DNA from 2 places in the Paenibacillus sp. J2L1-98 genome. Region 1 is predicted to be linked to the other one. Evidence: riboswitches for the same ligand, from Rfam matches in the RefSeq annotation. Region 1 holds a riboswitch; the other holds the start of a gene.

Region 1 (7,497 bases):
ATAAAACATGCCGAACACGTTCGTCCGGAACGTCGCGGTCAGCTGCTCAGCGGTTATATCTTCTAATTTTTTGCGGACATGCTGCTCAGCCGCATTATTGACGACGATGTCCAGCTTTCCGTATGCCGCTATGGTTTGCTTCACAATATTTTTGCAGAACGCTTCATCCCCAATATCGCCTGCAAGCAGCAAACATTTCACTCCTGCTTTCTCTACAGCCGATTGTGTTGCTTTCGCATCCTCATGCTCATTCAAATAGACGATACAAAGGTCGCAGCCCTCCTTCGCATAAGCGACCGCAACGGCGCGGCCAATGCCGCTGTCTCCACCGGTAATAATCGCAACTTTTCCCTTCAGTTTGCCTGCGGCTAAGTACGACTCCGATTCGAACACCGGCAAAGGATTCATCTCCGATTCGATGCCAGGCTGCCTGTTTTGGTTCTGGGGCGGAAATACCTGTTTTTTTTGTGGTGAGTTAGACATATAGAAATCAGCTCCTTATATTTTTTCCATAAAAGATTTCGTCCATCTCGGTCTTCAGTCTTCTCGTTATTTCCTCTTGCTCCCTGGCCGATAGCGAATCCTTCGTATAGCCGAACAAATAGTTGTTCAAATCAAATTGCTTCAGCTTGCATTTCGTATGAAACACGTTTTCCTGATAAATATTAACGTCGATCATGTCATACAGGAGGCATTCTGCCTTCGGTATGTAATTTTGAATCGAGTTAATATCATGATCAATAAACAGCTTGTGGCCGTTAATGTCGCGCGTGAAGCCCCGCACCCTGTAATCCAGCGTCATAATATCGGTATCAAATGAATGAATTAAATAGTTCAGCGCTTTAAGCGGTGAAATCTCGCCGCAGGTAGACACATCGATGTCTGCCCGGAACGTACTGATCCCTTCATTCGGGTGATATTCTGGATACGTATGTACCGTTATATGGCTTTTATCCAAATGCATGACAACGGAATCAGGCAGCGGACCCGGCGACTCCTCGAAAGATTCATTGGGACCGTCACTGACCGGTCCTTCAGATACAAGCAGCGTTACGCTGGCGCCTTGCGGCACATAATCCTGCTTGGCGATATTGAGCACATGCGCTCCAATAATATCCGAAACCGTATTTAATATTTTCGTCAGCCTGTCCGAGTTGTATTGTTCGTCGATATAGGCGATATAGGACTCGCGCTCTTCTCGTGTTCTCGTGTAGCACACATCATACATATTAAAGCTGAGCGATTTCGTTAAATTGTTGAAGCCATGCAGTTGTATACGCTGTTCCGGCGTTAACTTCAGGGTACACACCTCCTTTTCTATAACTACTATTTCCTTTTACCCAAAGACCGATTCGACAAACCACTATGCCTAACAAAAAAAAAGCATTTCACATCCGGTCTTAACCGAATGCAAAATGCTTCTCACATCAAACTTTATTCCGGTAAACGCTGCGCGCCTTTGATCTCCAGACCAAATGCCAATGCCCGTTTAAGCGAATCCTCTGTAAACTTCGATTTCGGATATTTATTTTCCACTTCCTCTTTCGTCAGCGGAATCCATCTGAAATCTTTATTCTGGTATACGTATTTTTTCATGCCCCAATCGACGTGGATCGTTCTGCTCGCGACCTTCGTCACCTTGCCGATCTCCGTCACGAGGTTCGTGGAACCAAATGTTCTGATGCAAAATTTGTTTACGATATCGTTCATGTCCTAACCCTCCTCCTCCTTTCCTGACCTTCACGCTATGCATTTATTAATTAAGCTTTTTCAATTCCTTTATCCGGAGCATGGGATCGCCCACGTAAATTTGAGCTTGAGGCGGAATGCCGTCGCGCTGCCGGGTGGCGAGAATATTGAGCGCATTGACGAGATCATCATTATCCTGCTCTTTCATTTGAAATTGCACGCCGTATTCATGAATATCGTTGTCCAATTCATTGTACCAGACTATAAAGCCATATAACACGTACATTTGATTATCCATCCGGATCTTGAACTTCAGCAATATGTCGCTGTTAACAGGCAGCTTAACGCCAACCATAAACCGGAGGCCTCCCGGACCGATATTTCTAACAAACACCTCAGTGCTACCTAGTCTTATGCTCCTGCCCTTAAACATCGTAATCGTCATCTCAGCCAAAAGACAATGAGTAAGGTCGATACGAAAATATTGTCTCCGGTTAACGGCCGGCTCTTTACTGCGCCGAAGCGAGGCGGGCTCCATAAACGGTCTTTTGCTCAATAATTGAACGATGCTTTCAGGGTCGACGGGACGGCTAAAATAATAGCCTTGAATTTCATCGCAGCGCTGCTCCCGCAAGTAATTGAACTGCTCCTTGTTCTCAACGCCCTCGGCCACCACCTGCATCTTGAGCTCCCCTGCCAGTCGGATAATGCACTCCACTATGCTTCTATTGCTTGACTCCGTCATCATCTCCTCCACAAACGACCGGTCGATTTTGATCGTGTCGAGCGCTAATCGCTTCAATAAATAGAGTGAGGAATAGCCTGTTCCAAAATCATCGAGCGATACTTTAATCTTTCGCTTCTTCAGCTCAAGCAGCAGCTCGGTAACGAACCTTCTCGTTGCTGACAGCTGCTCGTTCGTGTAGACGAAGCTGTTCTTCTGCGCAACAAATATGCCGACAATAGACTGCTCTATGATGCTGCGATATTTAAGCTCCGCTTCTCTCAGAGATTGTTCAATTTTATTTTTCTGCGTAATATCTTTGGCAATCCCATAAACACCGATAAGCTCATCATTAATAATGATCGGAATACGGGTCACATTAACCTGACCCCTTGCCCGTTTTTCGTAATGCCCGTCGTATCATAGTTTTGAGACGTAAGCGTCCTGACCGTTTCCTCGAAAAAATAAATCGTTGTACCCAAGCATTCCGCATGCACAAAGTGATCGAAATGATCTGCTATGATTTCGTCTCTTGAATAACCGAACATTTGCTCAAGAGCCGAATTGCATGACAAAAAACGGCCGTCTAAGTCCAATGTAAAGACCGCGTCCGGATTATTATCGAATATGGACTTATAGTGCTGCTCCTCGACAGGATTGTACCGATATGTAAAATTGCCGCCGGACGCGCTCGCGGTCCTCGGAATGAACGAGTTTAAAGAAATCATCCTGCTTCATCGGGAAGCCGGAGTTCATTCCGTAAATATTGAACATTTGATTCGACCATGCCGTTTGATTGCGAGCATGGTCGAATTCCCAGTAACCAAGATTAGTTATTTTTTGAACTATGTCAAAGCTGTTGCCGCTGCCGTTAAAGCGCGTAATATTTTGTTCCATCGCTTAATATCCCTTCCTATGTGTAGCTTATGCGGTAACTAGAAGAGTTGAGGAAGAGGATATAAGCGTTTTATCATTCATCCTTATGGCAACCCAGCCACCTTTGGAAACTCCCTTTAGGCCCGTTGGCTTTGCGTCATTGTCTTTCGACAACTTTGCTATTTACTAGGACTTTTTACTTATATGATTATTTCATAGAATTCCGATATATTCCATAATAAATTTTCAAATAAGTGGAGAATTTTAATCCAATGCAGCCGTTTTTACAAACGCGGATCAATTTCCTTTTCTTTGGCAACCTCGAATAATAGATTGGCAACTGCTGCTTGATACGGCTCGTTGTCCGGCGCGATTGCGGCAAACGGAATAGACAGCATTTTTTGCCCAAGCCGATGCTCATTCAATGAGGTGCGAAGCTTTAGATTGATGCTCTTTTGCTTCATCAGCTTATTGTATTTATGCGGGAAGCGGTAATCGTACCCGTAAATAATAGACATGTAGTTGGCATTGCGCACCTTCATACACGAAACCGTGTTCGGCTCCGGCATTTCTGGTTTGATGACGACACCTTCCATATGATTATCTACGGTGAGGGTGGCGAAATACTGCTCCGCCTGCTCATAGCTGTTAGGCGAGGAAAGCTCTAGCGTGATGAACGGGTCGTCAGAGAGAAAGCGGTACATCTCGGATGTTTTCCAATCGGGCAGCGTTTCCGTTCCGTCACCGTATACGATTTTCAGCAAGGCAAACGGCTTGTACAAGGGCTCGCCGGCTTCCGCATACAGCTCAAGCTGCTTCTTGTACGTTTCATAAGCATCCACATGATCGGAAAGCGGCATATGCTTCTCCAATATCGAATGAACATGCTTATAGCTTTGGTAAACATTAAGACCGTACTTTTCATTTAGCGCCCCTTTGCTAAGGTGGAACTGATCCTTCTCGAAGCCGCTTTCCTTGTATTCGTGCGCAAGCTTCGCGAAGGCCTCCTCAAACCCGTTTTCCTTCAGGAAAGCAAGCTCTGTCTCAAGCGCTTTCTCGATCGGTTTAAATTGCCGGTCAATAAGACCTTCACCGAGCGCCTGCCAAGGCAGAAGCTCTCCATCCAGAAGCAGCATTGCGATGCCATTTTCCTTCATATAGCTTCCGAACCTTAGCAGCAGCTCCTCATACACAGCCGAAAGGTCAACCTTGTTGACTTTATAGCCGTTGCGGCTAACCGCAAAGCATTGCTCGGGATCAGCGTGCAAATAAACATTGCATCTGGAACCCATATATTTGGGCTGAAGCACAACCTCCGCAATGCCGCGCTCCGCAAAATAGTCCAGTCCTTTCCTCAGCGACTCCAGCTCATGCGCAGCTTCATCCTTGTCTGCGGGCGCCATCGTGCCCGAAATGAAGTTGACCTTATTGCGTGAGCAGTACTGCAGTCTGCGGACCTCTTCGTCATCCAGCTCCTGCAGCGACACCTTGCGCTCTTCCTGGAAGAGGGTGCGCAGCTCGCCTTCCATAATCGCTTGAGATGCCTTTTGCGTTTTGAAAAACGGTTTAACCGAAAGGGTTACGGAGGTTAGCGCATTACCGTGCACCGCACCGGAATCGATATGAATTTTATTTTTAATCCGAAAGGCGGTTTTCGCTGCGACATGTCCGAATACGTGATAAGGCTGATTGGCTGCCGCATCCCGCTTCAGAAACGCCAGCTGCTCCTCAAGCGGCGCTGAGCGGTCAATCCGGAAATTACGCTGATGCCGTACGGAGTTCGGATCGAGCTTGCCAATGTACTTGTTCTCGCATGGCGCATGCGTAACATAATAGGACGGCCCTCTCTTGCCTACCATTTTGTAGAAAGGCTTCGACAGCGATACGAGGTGATTAAACCTTTGAAGCAGCTCTTCATCGTTTCTAAGCACCTCTGCCGAATCGAAGTATGCCTGCCGCAGCTCCTCATCGACGCCTTTAATTTCTCCGCGCATAAATTTATAGATGAAGCTCTCGTGATTGCCTAACACGAACAAAAAGCGATCCTGGTTGGCGTATAGAAAATCAATCGTTTCCTTCGTGCGCTTCCCTTTGTCGATCCAGTCCCCAACAAGCAATACCTTCGTACCGCTAACCTTCCCCGTCTCAATCAGCTGATTTCCTTCCAATTGAAAGCCGTGGCTAACGAGCAGGCTTTTCAGCTCATCCACGCTTTCGTGAACGTCGCCCACTATAATCGTCTTCTGATCAAGCGGCAATATAGCAGCCAAATAGTCATTGGCATCCTCAATTACGACCTTGTAATCCGGATTGGCTATGCGATCAGCCGGTGAATAAAAGTCCTTGGCGCGCACTTTATGGATTTTCGAGTACCGCTCCCTTGAGAGCGAGCCAAGTACCTCCTTGCGCAAACGGTTAATATGGCTAGTGATCAGCTTCTGCGACCGCTCCGAAGTATAATAATCGTCCCTCTTCCGGTAATCGAACAGCACAACCTCCAGGTTATAGTTATTTTCATTCGCTATTGCCTTCACCCTCGCCCGAAAATCCTCCGACAAGCCCGTCGTATCCACAACTACAAATTCCGCATTAATCGGATACGCCGTCACCAGCCGCAGCTTCTCGAACAAAAGGCGGAACGCTTGCTCGCTTGCTTCCAGCATCACTTGATCATATTTATCATAATCGTACCCAAGTAGCTCTTGGCGGATGCTGTCAGACGAAATATATTGCACATTGGCTCTCGCGCCCTTGGCGTCGTCATTGAACCGCAGCTGCGGCATCAGCACTTCGTTCGCGAACGTCGTTTTACCGCATTCCGTCGAACCGATCAGCATATATATCGTATGAACTCTCGTTCTAATCTCCATTTCCGCTGTACCCCCTCTTCCTCAAAATAGCGCCCTGCGTCGTCTGAATGCCATTTACGCCATCACCGATTGCAACAAATTTAATTTCAACAGGTTGACCTTTAATCGCATCAAGCAGCCACTTCTCAAACTCCGCTCTCCCCAGCTCCCACTTATGATCATCATGACGAAAATCGCTAAGCTCGTAATAAGCATTAAACTCCGCATTAGGAGTCGTCAGCACAAAATGATCAAAATCGACCTGCCCGCAAATTTGCCGGATAAGCGCCCCCGCCTCTTCTAAGCTCATATGCTCGATCACCTCGGTCAAAACGACATCCACCTGCTCGCCGTTATATTCCTCCAGAAAGCGATCGATAGAAGAGAAGGTTGCGATGTTATCGAGTGCCTTCGCTTTCGCTTTCCGCTCTACCGCCTCTAGCAATGGTTCATTAATATCAACGGCATAATAGCTGGCCTCCTCAATCTTGGAAGCAAACGGAATCGCATAATAGCCTTCTCCGCAGCCTACGTCCAGTATCGATTTATCGAACGGCAGCACGCTTCCGATATAGCTTCTCCGCTGCTGCGCTGTACCGCCAAAGGCCAATTGGATTGCATAGCGATCCGTCTTCTCAAGCTCCTCCTTATATTTCTTGAACCGGTCTCTGGATGCCAGAAAGTTGCGGGCAAACAGGCTCCGTATGTAGAATGGCGTATCTATAATTTGAATGCTCTTCACATATTTGATCAAAATATCATCGGAAATATCGATATATTCATCACTGAACATCGATAGAAACAAGCAGAGCACACTGACAACATGCATAAGCTCATATAAACTCTTCTTCGTCTTAATGGTAAGCGAATAGCTCTTATGCGCTTGATGCGCCGTATCAAACGAATAGTCTGTAAGATGCTTCTCAAAAAAATGAATATACCGCAGGAGCTCAATATGAATCATATTGATATGGAAGGAATGCTCGTATTGCTCCGAGTCCCGCGAGTCCCGCGCCTTCAGCGGCGCCGCAAAAAATTCGTTTATCGCTCCCAGCACAAACAACGGCGTATTGTAGCGGGATACATTGAGATATTCGAATTGATCCTTCGCATGCTGCTTATACGAAACCTCATTATCCGCATCTTTAAAATAAACGTTGAATGTCCCTTCATCCGTATACCAGCCGTAGGCCATCCCTTTGCGAACGGTACGGAGCAGCATGCCGGATTGCGGATTTTTCTTGATGACGAACGAAAATTCCGGGTTCGTCGACTTCACTTGTACAATAGCCATCTTCTTTACCTTCCCCTTGCCTGTAGATTAGCCGCAATAACCATTAATCCCATACCTCTTGTAAA
Region 2 (7,497 bases), on a different contig from region 1:
ACAATCCGTTTGAAGTGGACAATGCATCGGCAGTATGGAGCACGGAGAAGGCGATTGGAAACTTCAATGGCAGCGAGTTTACGGCGGCTAAGGCTGGAAAAACGGCGCTCAGCGTTAAGTCAGGCGCAATATCGACCAAACATGAGGTCGAGGTTATCGGACAGGATCAGATTGCTTCGCTCTCCATAGATACGGCAGCCGGCGTATTAGCAAAGGGAGCCGTCATTTCCGTTCCGCTTACCGTGAAGCTGAAGAACGGCAATACCTATAAACTTAGCGGCGATTCCGTAAAATGGGAGTTTATCGGGTTCACCGCAGTACAGCAGGGCGATAGCTTAACCGTTCAATCGGTTAATGCGGGAACAAGCACCGGCTACGCGATTGCCCGCTATGACGGTTATCCGGCCATGATTCCATTCACGCAAGGGGAAGCGGTCAGCACCTTCGAAGATTTCGAGAAATCGACTTATCCGATTACTTCCCAGGTTACACCTGCCGATACGACTACAGGCAGTGTGAAGTTGGTATCCGATTTTCCAGGCCAAACCTCAGCGAAGGCTTTGAAACTGGATTATGATTTCACGAATGGCACCGGGACGAAAGCATCGTATGCAGTGTTTAATTCAACCGGACGCGCGATAGCAGGCTCGCCTACCTCGATGACGGTAGACCTATACGGAGATAACAGCCTGAATTGGGTGCGCGCAGAGTTTATTGATGCAGACGGAAAGTCGCATTATCTAGATTTAGCGAAGCAGCTTGATTTTACCGGCTGGAAAAATGTGAAAGTAAATCTATCGTCCGAAGGAATGAAATTCCCGGTTAAGCTGAAGCGGATTTACGTTGTGACGCTTGCCGAGGGACAGGATGAGCGCTCGGCATCTGGTTCGATTGGACTGGATAATATGAAGCTGCAATATCCGCCTTACGTAGGGGCAGATTCGAAGACAAAGGTTGAAATGATTGTAGGCAAGACAGCCGCTACCGTGAACGGAAAAGCAATTACGCTGGATTCGGCGCCAATTGTGTTGAATGGAACGACGTATGTGCCGGTTCGGTTCGTGTCGGATGCAATGGGAGACAAGCTGTTATTTAACGGCAATACGGGGCAGGTTACGGTGCTGCGAGGCAATAAGCTGATGGAAATGACGCTTGGCCAAAAGGATCTTATTTTAAACGGCGTGCTTCAATCCTCAGAGGTGGCTCCGATCATTCGAAACAACCGCACCTTAATTCCTGTACGCTTATTCTCGGAGAAGCTAGGATTAAAGGTTGGGTATGACAGTATAGTGAAAAAGATTACCATCGATTAACGATGGACGAAAGATGTCCAATCTGTGGTATGATAGAATAGATTAACCTTTAAGAGAGAAAGGTTGCCGATCTGTCGTGGACCACCTAACAGGTGATTTAAATCGAGTTATTAAAAATACAATTACAGTGATGGAAGACAGCAAATACCAGATTTATGAAATATGTGAGTCGGCGCGTACGGAGCTGGAGTCGCTCGAGCAGGAGCTTGAGATCGTGCTTCAGGAAACGGTAAAGACGATCGATAAGGTCGACCAGCTTGAGCAGGACTACCGCCGTGCGCGTATTCGGCTCACGGAAGTAAGCCGGGATTTCGTGCGCTACAAGGAAGAGGATATTAAATCAGCTTATGAGAAAGCGACGCAAATCCAGCTGGATTTAATGGTTTACCGCGAGAAGGAGTCTTACTTAAAGGCGCGTCGTGATGATTTGCAAAAACGTGTCCGTAATGTGGAAAACTCGATCGAGCGGGCTGAAACGATTGCATCGCAAATCAATGTCGTGCTGGAGTATTTAGCCGGGGACCTGAACCAGGTTACCCGGATCATCGAATCTGCCAAAACAAGGCAGATGCTGGGCTTGAAAATTATATTGGCGCAAGAGGAAGAACGGAAGCGGATCGCCAGAGAAATTCATGATGGCCCGGCTCAATCGCTCGCCAATATCGTCCTTCGAACAGAAATTGCAGAACGGATGCTTATCAAGCAGGAATTTGTAATGGTACAGGAAGAATTAGTAGATTTAAAAGGACAGGTCCGTTCCGGTCTGGAGGAGATACGCAAAATTATATTCAATTTGCGTCCGATGGCATTGGATGATTTGGGAATTGTGCCGACTCTTCGTAAATTCACGCAGGATTTTGAAGAGAAAACGAAAATAAATACCGTATTCGAGCTTAACGGTAAAGAGGCGCGAATGCCCTCTGCGATGGAAGCGGCTATTTTTCGCCTGGTTCAGGAAGCTTTTACCAATGCCTTGAAGCATGCGAGCGCTACTCATGTATTGCTCGAAATTAACTATCAGCCACAACATATTTCACTCATTATTCAGGACAATGGCGTTGGTTTTCAGAGCGAATTAATTGAGCAGGATGCCAGCCGAAACGCACACTTTGGATTGGTGGGGATGAGAGAGCGTGTTGAGCTGATTGAGGGAAGGATGGAAATAGACTCAATTCCCGGTAGAGGGACGAAAATTATGATAGATATACCTACAACTGCCGAATCTAGAAAGGAGTAAGATGATGATGATTCAGAAACCTGCAAATAGTGCAAATACAATCAAAATTTTACTTGCGGATGATCACCAGCTGTTTCGTGAAGGACTTAAGCGGATTCTGAATATGGAAGACGATCTTGAAGTCATCGGCGAGTGCGGAGACGGCATTCAAGTTATGGAATTTTGCAATCATACGATTCCTGAAATTGTTTTGATGGATATTAATATGCCGATCGAGAACGGTGTTGTCGCGACTGAGCGTTTGAAAAGCTTGTTTCCTGACGTGAAGGTTATCATTTTGTCAATCCATGACGATGAGAGCTATGTGTTTGAAACGCTTCGCAAAGGGGCTACCGGCTATCTATTGAAGGATATGGAGGCAGAATCGCTTATTAACGCTATTCGCTCTGTCGTTCAAGGTCATGCCTATATCCATCCAAAAGTAACGGGCAAGCTGATTAATCAGCTTCGCCGCATGACTTATTTGGACGAGATGGGGATCGTATCAGGAGCTGCTGCGGCGGCGGAGCCGGGCGTCAAGTTCATTGCGGGCGATGAAAGTCCGTTAACGCGGCGCGAAGCAGAAGTGCTAAGGCTTATGGCAGAAGGCAAGAGCAATAAGCTCATCGGGGAATTTTTATTTATAAGTGAAAAAACGGTTAAAAACCATGTGAGCAGCATTTTGCAGAAGATGGAAGTCGATGACCGTACGCAAGCTGTTATTCAATCGATCAAATACGGTTGGGTTACGCTGTAACTCATATATTACGCAAAAATCCCGTATCAGCTGATACGGGATTTTTGCGTGCGCGCTTGTTGGAGACAAAGTATGTGAATATGAGAAAGACAGTGATCAAGATATCGGCCTCATATCATCTTTTATCGTCTTTTCCTTTGCTTACGGAGCGAGAGGAACCCGGCCGTAAGGGTGAAGGCGCCAATGAGGTAGTAAGGAAGCGGGCTGGAATCGCCTGTTTTTGGCAGGGTATCTAGCGGAACTTGCTCCTCTGCCACATCGATTACGGTATCCTGGCCATCATCGATCCCGCCTACCGGCGGCTCATCATCATCAATCTCGACAATAGTTGTGGTTTCAGGTGTTGGCGTAGGTGTAGGTGTAGTCTCAGGTGTCGGGGTTACGGTCGGCGTAGGCGTAGGTGTAGTCTCAGGTGTCGGGGTTACGGTCGGCGTAGGCGTAGGTGTAGTCTCAGGTGTCGGGGTTACGGTCGGCGTGGGCGTAGGTGTAGTCTCAGGTGTCGGGGTTACGGTCGGCGTGGGCGTAGGTGTAGTCTCAGGCGTCGGGGTTACGGTCGGCGTGGGCGTAGGTGTAGTCTCAGGTGTTGGGGTTACGGTCGGCGTAGGCGTAGGTGTAGTCTCAGGTGTTGGGGTTACGGTCGGCGTAGGCGTAGGTGTTGTCGTAGGAGTAGGAGTAGGGCAATTGTTCTCTCTCATTAATTTCCAAGCTACAATCGTCGACCCGTGACCGCCGGAGCCTAGCTGAATTTGCTCAGGACCGCTGTATATATCCGCCTGATAAGGAGCGCAAGCCGGGATGTCAAGGGTGACTGAATAGGTGCCGGGCAACGGATAGATGTTGGTCTCGCCGTCATAATGGATCTGGTCCTGATAAGGAGTTCCGTTGCTGTTCGGTATAGTGCCGGGAGGGAAGATGTATGTAGAGACACTAACCTGCACACAATTCTCGGTCGTTCTGAAGGTTGCGGTAACGGTACTGTTTCCATTATCAACGATACTGTTCAAATTGTTCGCGACAATGTGTGCGCGGTCAGCAGAAATGGGCGTACAGCTATTAGCCGCCGGGGCGACTGATGGATTTGCAGCTGAATTGTTTTCGCCTTCCGCCATAACAAACGATCCCAGGGTTAACGAGAGAATTAACATTATGGCCATGCTGAAAGAAAACTGCTTTTTTAAGTATCTCATCGTTCACTCTCCTCTTAGATAGTTGGTCGTGTTCTAAGAGGGCCGGTTACACTACTAGCTCCGTATAATCCAAGTGTCCAGATGCAGATTATACTTCATCGCTTCCCCTAGTTATTATGAATGCGTGAAGTCACCTTCTCCCCATTCTCTATGCTTACATACGTTTATATGCATGGATACGTAGTAAAATGATAACATATACTGTAAATTGCTCAAGGGTGTTTCTTTGTCGCATTTTGACTGCTGTTTGTGGATGAGAAAGAGATGTTTTGTGGGAATGGCGCACATTTTGTCACCCTTGTCCCCTTATTGCGGAACCAGTGGGCGCTTCGTGGCATATAGTGTCACAAAGAGGAGGTGGCCGCCATGTTTGAACTTCTGCTTTTTGTTGTTGGCTGTTATGTTCTGGCTGCATTGTCGGTGCATCTGGCGTATCGAATTTGGCGCGGACGACAGCAATCGAGCAAGCATTACGTGCTCGTAGCGGACGTCCGGCAAAAAAATATGGAATGGTACGTGCGTTCGTTTTTTTCTTTTTCCCGGAGAATGGGCAAGGATGTTCGTCTTACGATTGTTAACCGTGGCGTGACGGATGAGACGCTCGCTATTGTTGAACGTTTGGCTAGAGGTGGCAAGGAGGTCAGTGTGCACCTGGCAGAAGATACTCCAACAACAGAAAATAAGGACAATAAGCATTCACAAATGACGGGTGTGGATGGTACCCAGCTGCTTTGGATGCTGCAGGCAGAAGGAATCGTATCGCATTCCGATCATGCGGTGCTGGTTGATTTGCAAAATCCGTCGGATTTGTCGAAAATGCCATTTTAGTATATACTTTGAAGAAGATCAATATTTGGAGTGAAGCACACTCAATGACGCAGACTGCGTTGTTGGGTGTGCTTTTTTTCGTTTGAAATATAAGTGGAAAAAGGCGAGGGGGAGCGATAGTCGATGAGGGCTCAGGTGTATGTTGTGGAAGTACGCGGGTGCTGGAAAGCCCGGGTAACGATTGACCCGGATATGGACAAGCATTTTTGGATGAATGGCGGGTTTGGCAAAGCAGGGAGCTTAAATGAGGCGATTGCCGATTCGGGCTGGCTATTAAAGGAGCCGCTGCCGCTTGGCGATGCTTGCCGTGCTGTGGAGCTGTGGGAAGCGGAGCTAATACGGAGAAGAGGAGAACAGACTGCTATAGATACGGGCCAGATCGATCAAGGAAGTATAGCTGACCGCTGTGAGGCGATAGAGCTTCTGCTCGCTTGTGCTGAGGAGGCAAAGGGCGAGGGGCGAAATGACGGGAAAGCTGCCGGCAGGAGATTGTGGTGGCGGCGGGGGAGTGGACGCCAGCGGCAGACTGCGATGGGGAGAGCCGGCTTGTCTGGTTTGGTGGAGCACTGGGTGCGAGGGGGAGCGGGCCGTGCGGGTGATGAGCGGGAGCGGGGCGGAGATAGGGGGCGAGCGGAAGAGACGCGGGAGCGAGGGGGAGCGGGCCGCGCGGGTGATGGGCGGGAGCGGGGCGGAGATAGGGGGCGAGCAATTAGCGATGCGGAGCTGGGAGAGATCGCGGCAGGGGCGAAGCTTGCCGCGGAGGTCATGCAGGGACGTGCGCTATTGCGCAGCGAAGCGCACGCCCTGTTAGTTGACGCGGGCGGGCCCGGCGCCGCAGCAAGGTGGAGCGGAGTGCTCCAGCTTGCCGCGCTGCTCGGGGCGGGTGCGCCTGAGCGGATCAATCGCAGCCGGAAATGGCGGGCGATTGGACGCTTTGGGGCGCCGCAGGCGCGAGCGCAGCTGTCTTCGCTGCGGGAGTGGCGAGGCGTATATGCACCGCACGGCATGTGCAGCGTGCGGGCGGTTGTGCGCCTATTGCTCGGCGTGCATTGGGATGGGGCGGAGCCGGGAATGCGAGCTGCTCGTCGTAGGGCAGCATGATGCGCAGTTTGGAGGGAGGACGGAGCCAAGCTGCCTTAAGCAGCAAGTTATGCAGCTTTCATTGGAGCAGCGGCTTAATAAATGGCGACTTAGCCCGGCACAGTCAGACGCAGCTGCGAAGGCGCTGCAGTTCGCGGAGGAGCAATCCGCTGAACCGGCTCTCTCTTCAACGGGAAAATCCGCCAAGGTAAGAGATTTTTTACTCTGGGCGGTTACGGGAGCGGGCAAGACGGAAATGATTTTTCCGCTCGTAGAATCAGTGCTGCTGCGGGGCGGCAAGGCGCTTATTGCAACGCCGCGCCGCGATGTCGTGATTGAGCTTGACCCGCGCATTCGACAAGCTTTTCCCGCGGCTTCCGTAGTGGCCTTATACGGGGGAAGCGCACAGCGATGGGAGAGCGGAGACATCACGCTTGCAACTACTCATCAGCTGCTGCGCTTCTATCAAGGCTTCGATCTGGTTGTGGTTGATGAGCTCGACGCCTTTCCATACCACGGCGACAAAATTCTCCATTATGCGGCGGATAAAAGCTGCGCGCCGGGTGCCGCCCGATTGCTGCTGTCTGCTACGCCGCCAAGCGAGCTGCAGCGGGCAGCGAAACGCGGCAAGCTTCCGCATGCCAGAGTGCCCGTACGTTATCATCGGCATCCGCTGCCTGTGCCGAAGCTTCTCCAAACTTCAGCTGTGAGACAAATGCTTCAGCAGCGCAGGCTGCCGCCAAAGCTGTTAGCTGCCATGCAAGCATCACTTCATCGCGAGGCGCAGCTGTTTGTGTTCGTGCAGCAAATTGCACAAACCGAACCGGTGGCTGCTTTGCTGCGAGCAGCGCTTCAGCATTCGGCTGTAGCGGCAACCTCCTCTCAGGATGGTGAGCGGGCGGATAAGGTGCAGCGTTTTCGCGCGAGGGAGATTCGGGTGCTGGTTACGACAACGATATTAGAGAGAGGAGTCACCATTCCGAAAAGTGACGTCTACATTCTGGATGCGGATGGACGGCTATTCGACGAGGCATCCTTGGTCCAAATGGCAGGAAGAGCCGGACGGTCCGCAGAGGATCCGTTCGGCCGCGTCTATTTTTGCAGCCGTGAGCGCAG

The links. A riboswitch is a leader RNA that binds a small molecule or an ion and turns the genes downstream of it on or off. The one in region 1 is predicted to bind cyclic di-GMP.
Region 2: it holds a riboswitch for cyclic di-GMP, as region 1 does, so the genes downstream of both, AC0YNZ_RS26460 (LPXTG cell wall anchor domain-containing protein) here and AC0YNZ_RS29310 (hypothetical protein) in region 1, are expected to answer to the same signal.

Annotation. Positions count from the first base shown of each region.
Region 1 covers NZ_JBWDNW010000032.1:35,838-43,334, forward strand. The annotation lists gene AC0YNZ_RS29285 (SDR family oxidoreductase) at 1-483, opposite strand, end outside; gene speD (adenosylmethionine decarboxylase) at 491-1,300, opposite strand; gene AC0YNZ_RS29295 (hypothetical protein) at 1,435-1,710, opposite strand; gene AC0YNZ_RS29300 (PilZ domain-containing protein) at 1,757-2,791, opposite strand; gene AC0YNZ_RS29305 (PAS domain-containing protein) at 2,788-3,141, opposite strand; gene AC0YNZ_RS29310 (hypothetical protein) at 3,047-3,310, opposite strand; cyclic di-GMP riboswitch class I at 3,395-3,480, opposite strand; gene AC0YNZ_RS29315 (metallophosphoesterase) at 3,574-6,159, opposite strand; gene AC0YNZ_RS29320 (class I SAM-dependent methyltransferase) at 6,149-7,432, opposite strand; gene AC0YNZ_RS29325 (nucleotidyltransferase domain-containing protein) at 7,476-7,497, opposite strand, start outside.
Region 2 covers NZ_JBWDNW010000024.1:36,568-44,064, forward strand. The annotation lists gene AC0YNZ_RS26445 (stalk domain-containing protein) at 1-1,313, shown strand, start outside; gene AC0YNZ_RS26450 (sensor histidine kinase) at 1,390-2,550, shown strand; gene AC0YNZ_RS26455 (response regulator) at 2,558-3,286, shown strand; gene AC0YNZ_RS26460 (LPXTG cell wall anchor domain-containing protein) at 3,409-4,473, opposite strand; cyclic di-GMP riboswitch class II at 4,505-4,588, opposite strand; gene AC0YNZ_RS26465 (hypothetical protein) at 4,840-5,301, shown strand; gene AC0YNZ_RS26470 (hypothetical protein) at 5,425-6,402, shown strand; gene AC0YNZ_RS26475 (helicase-related protein) at 6,356-7,497, shown strand, end outside.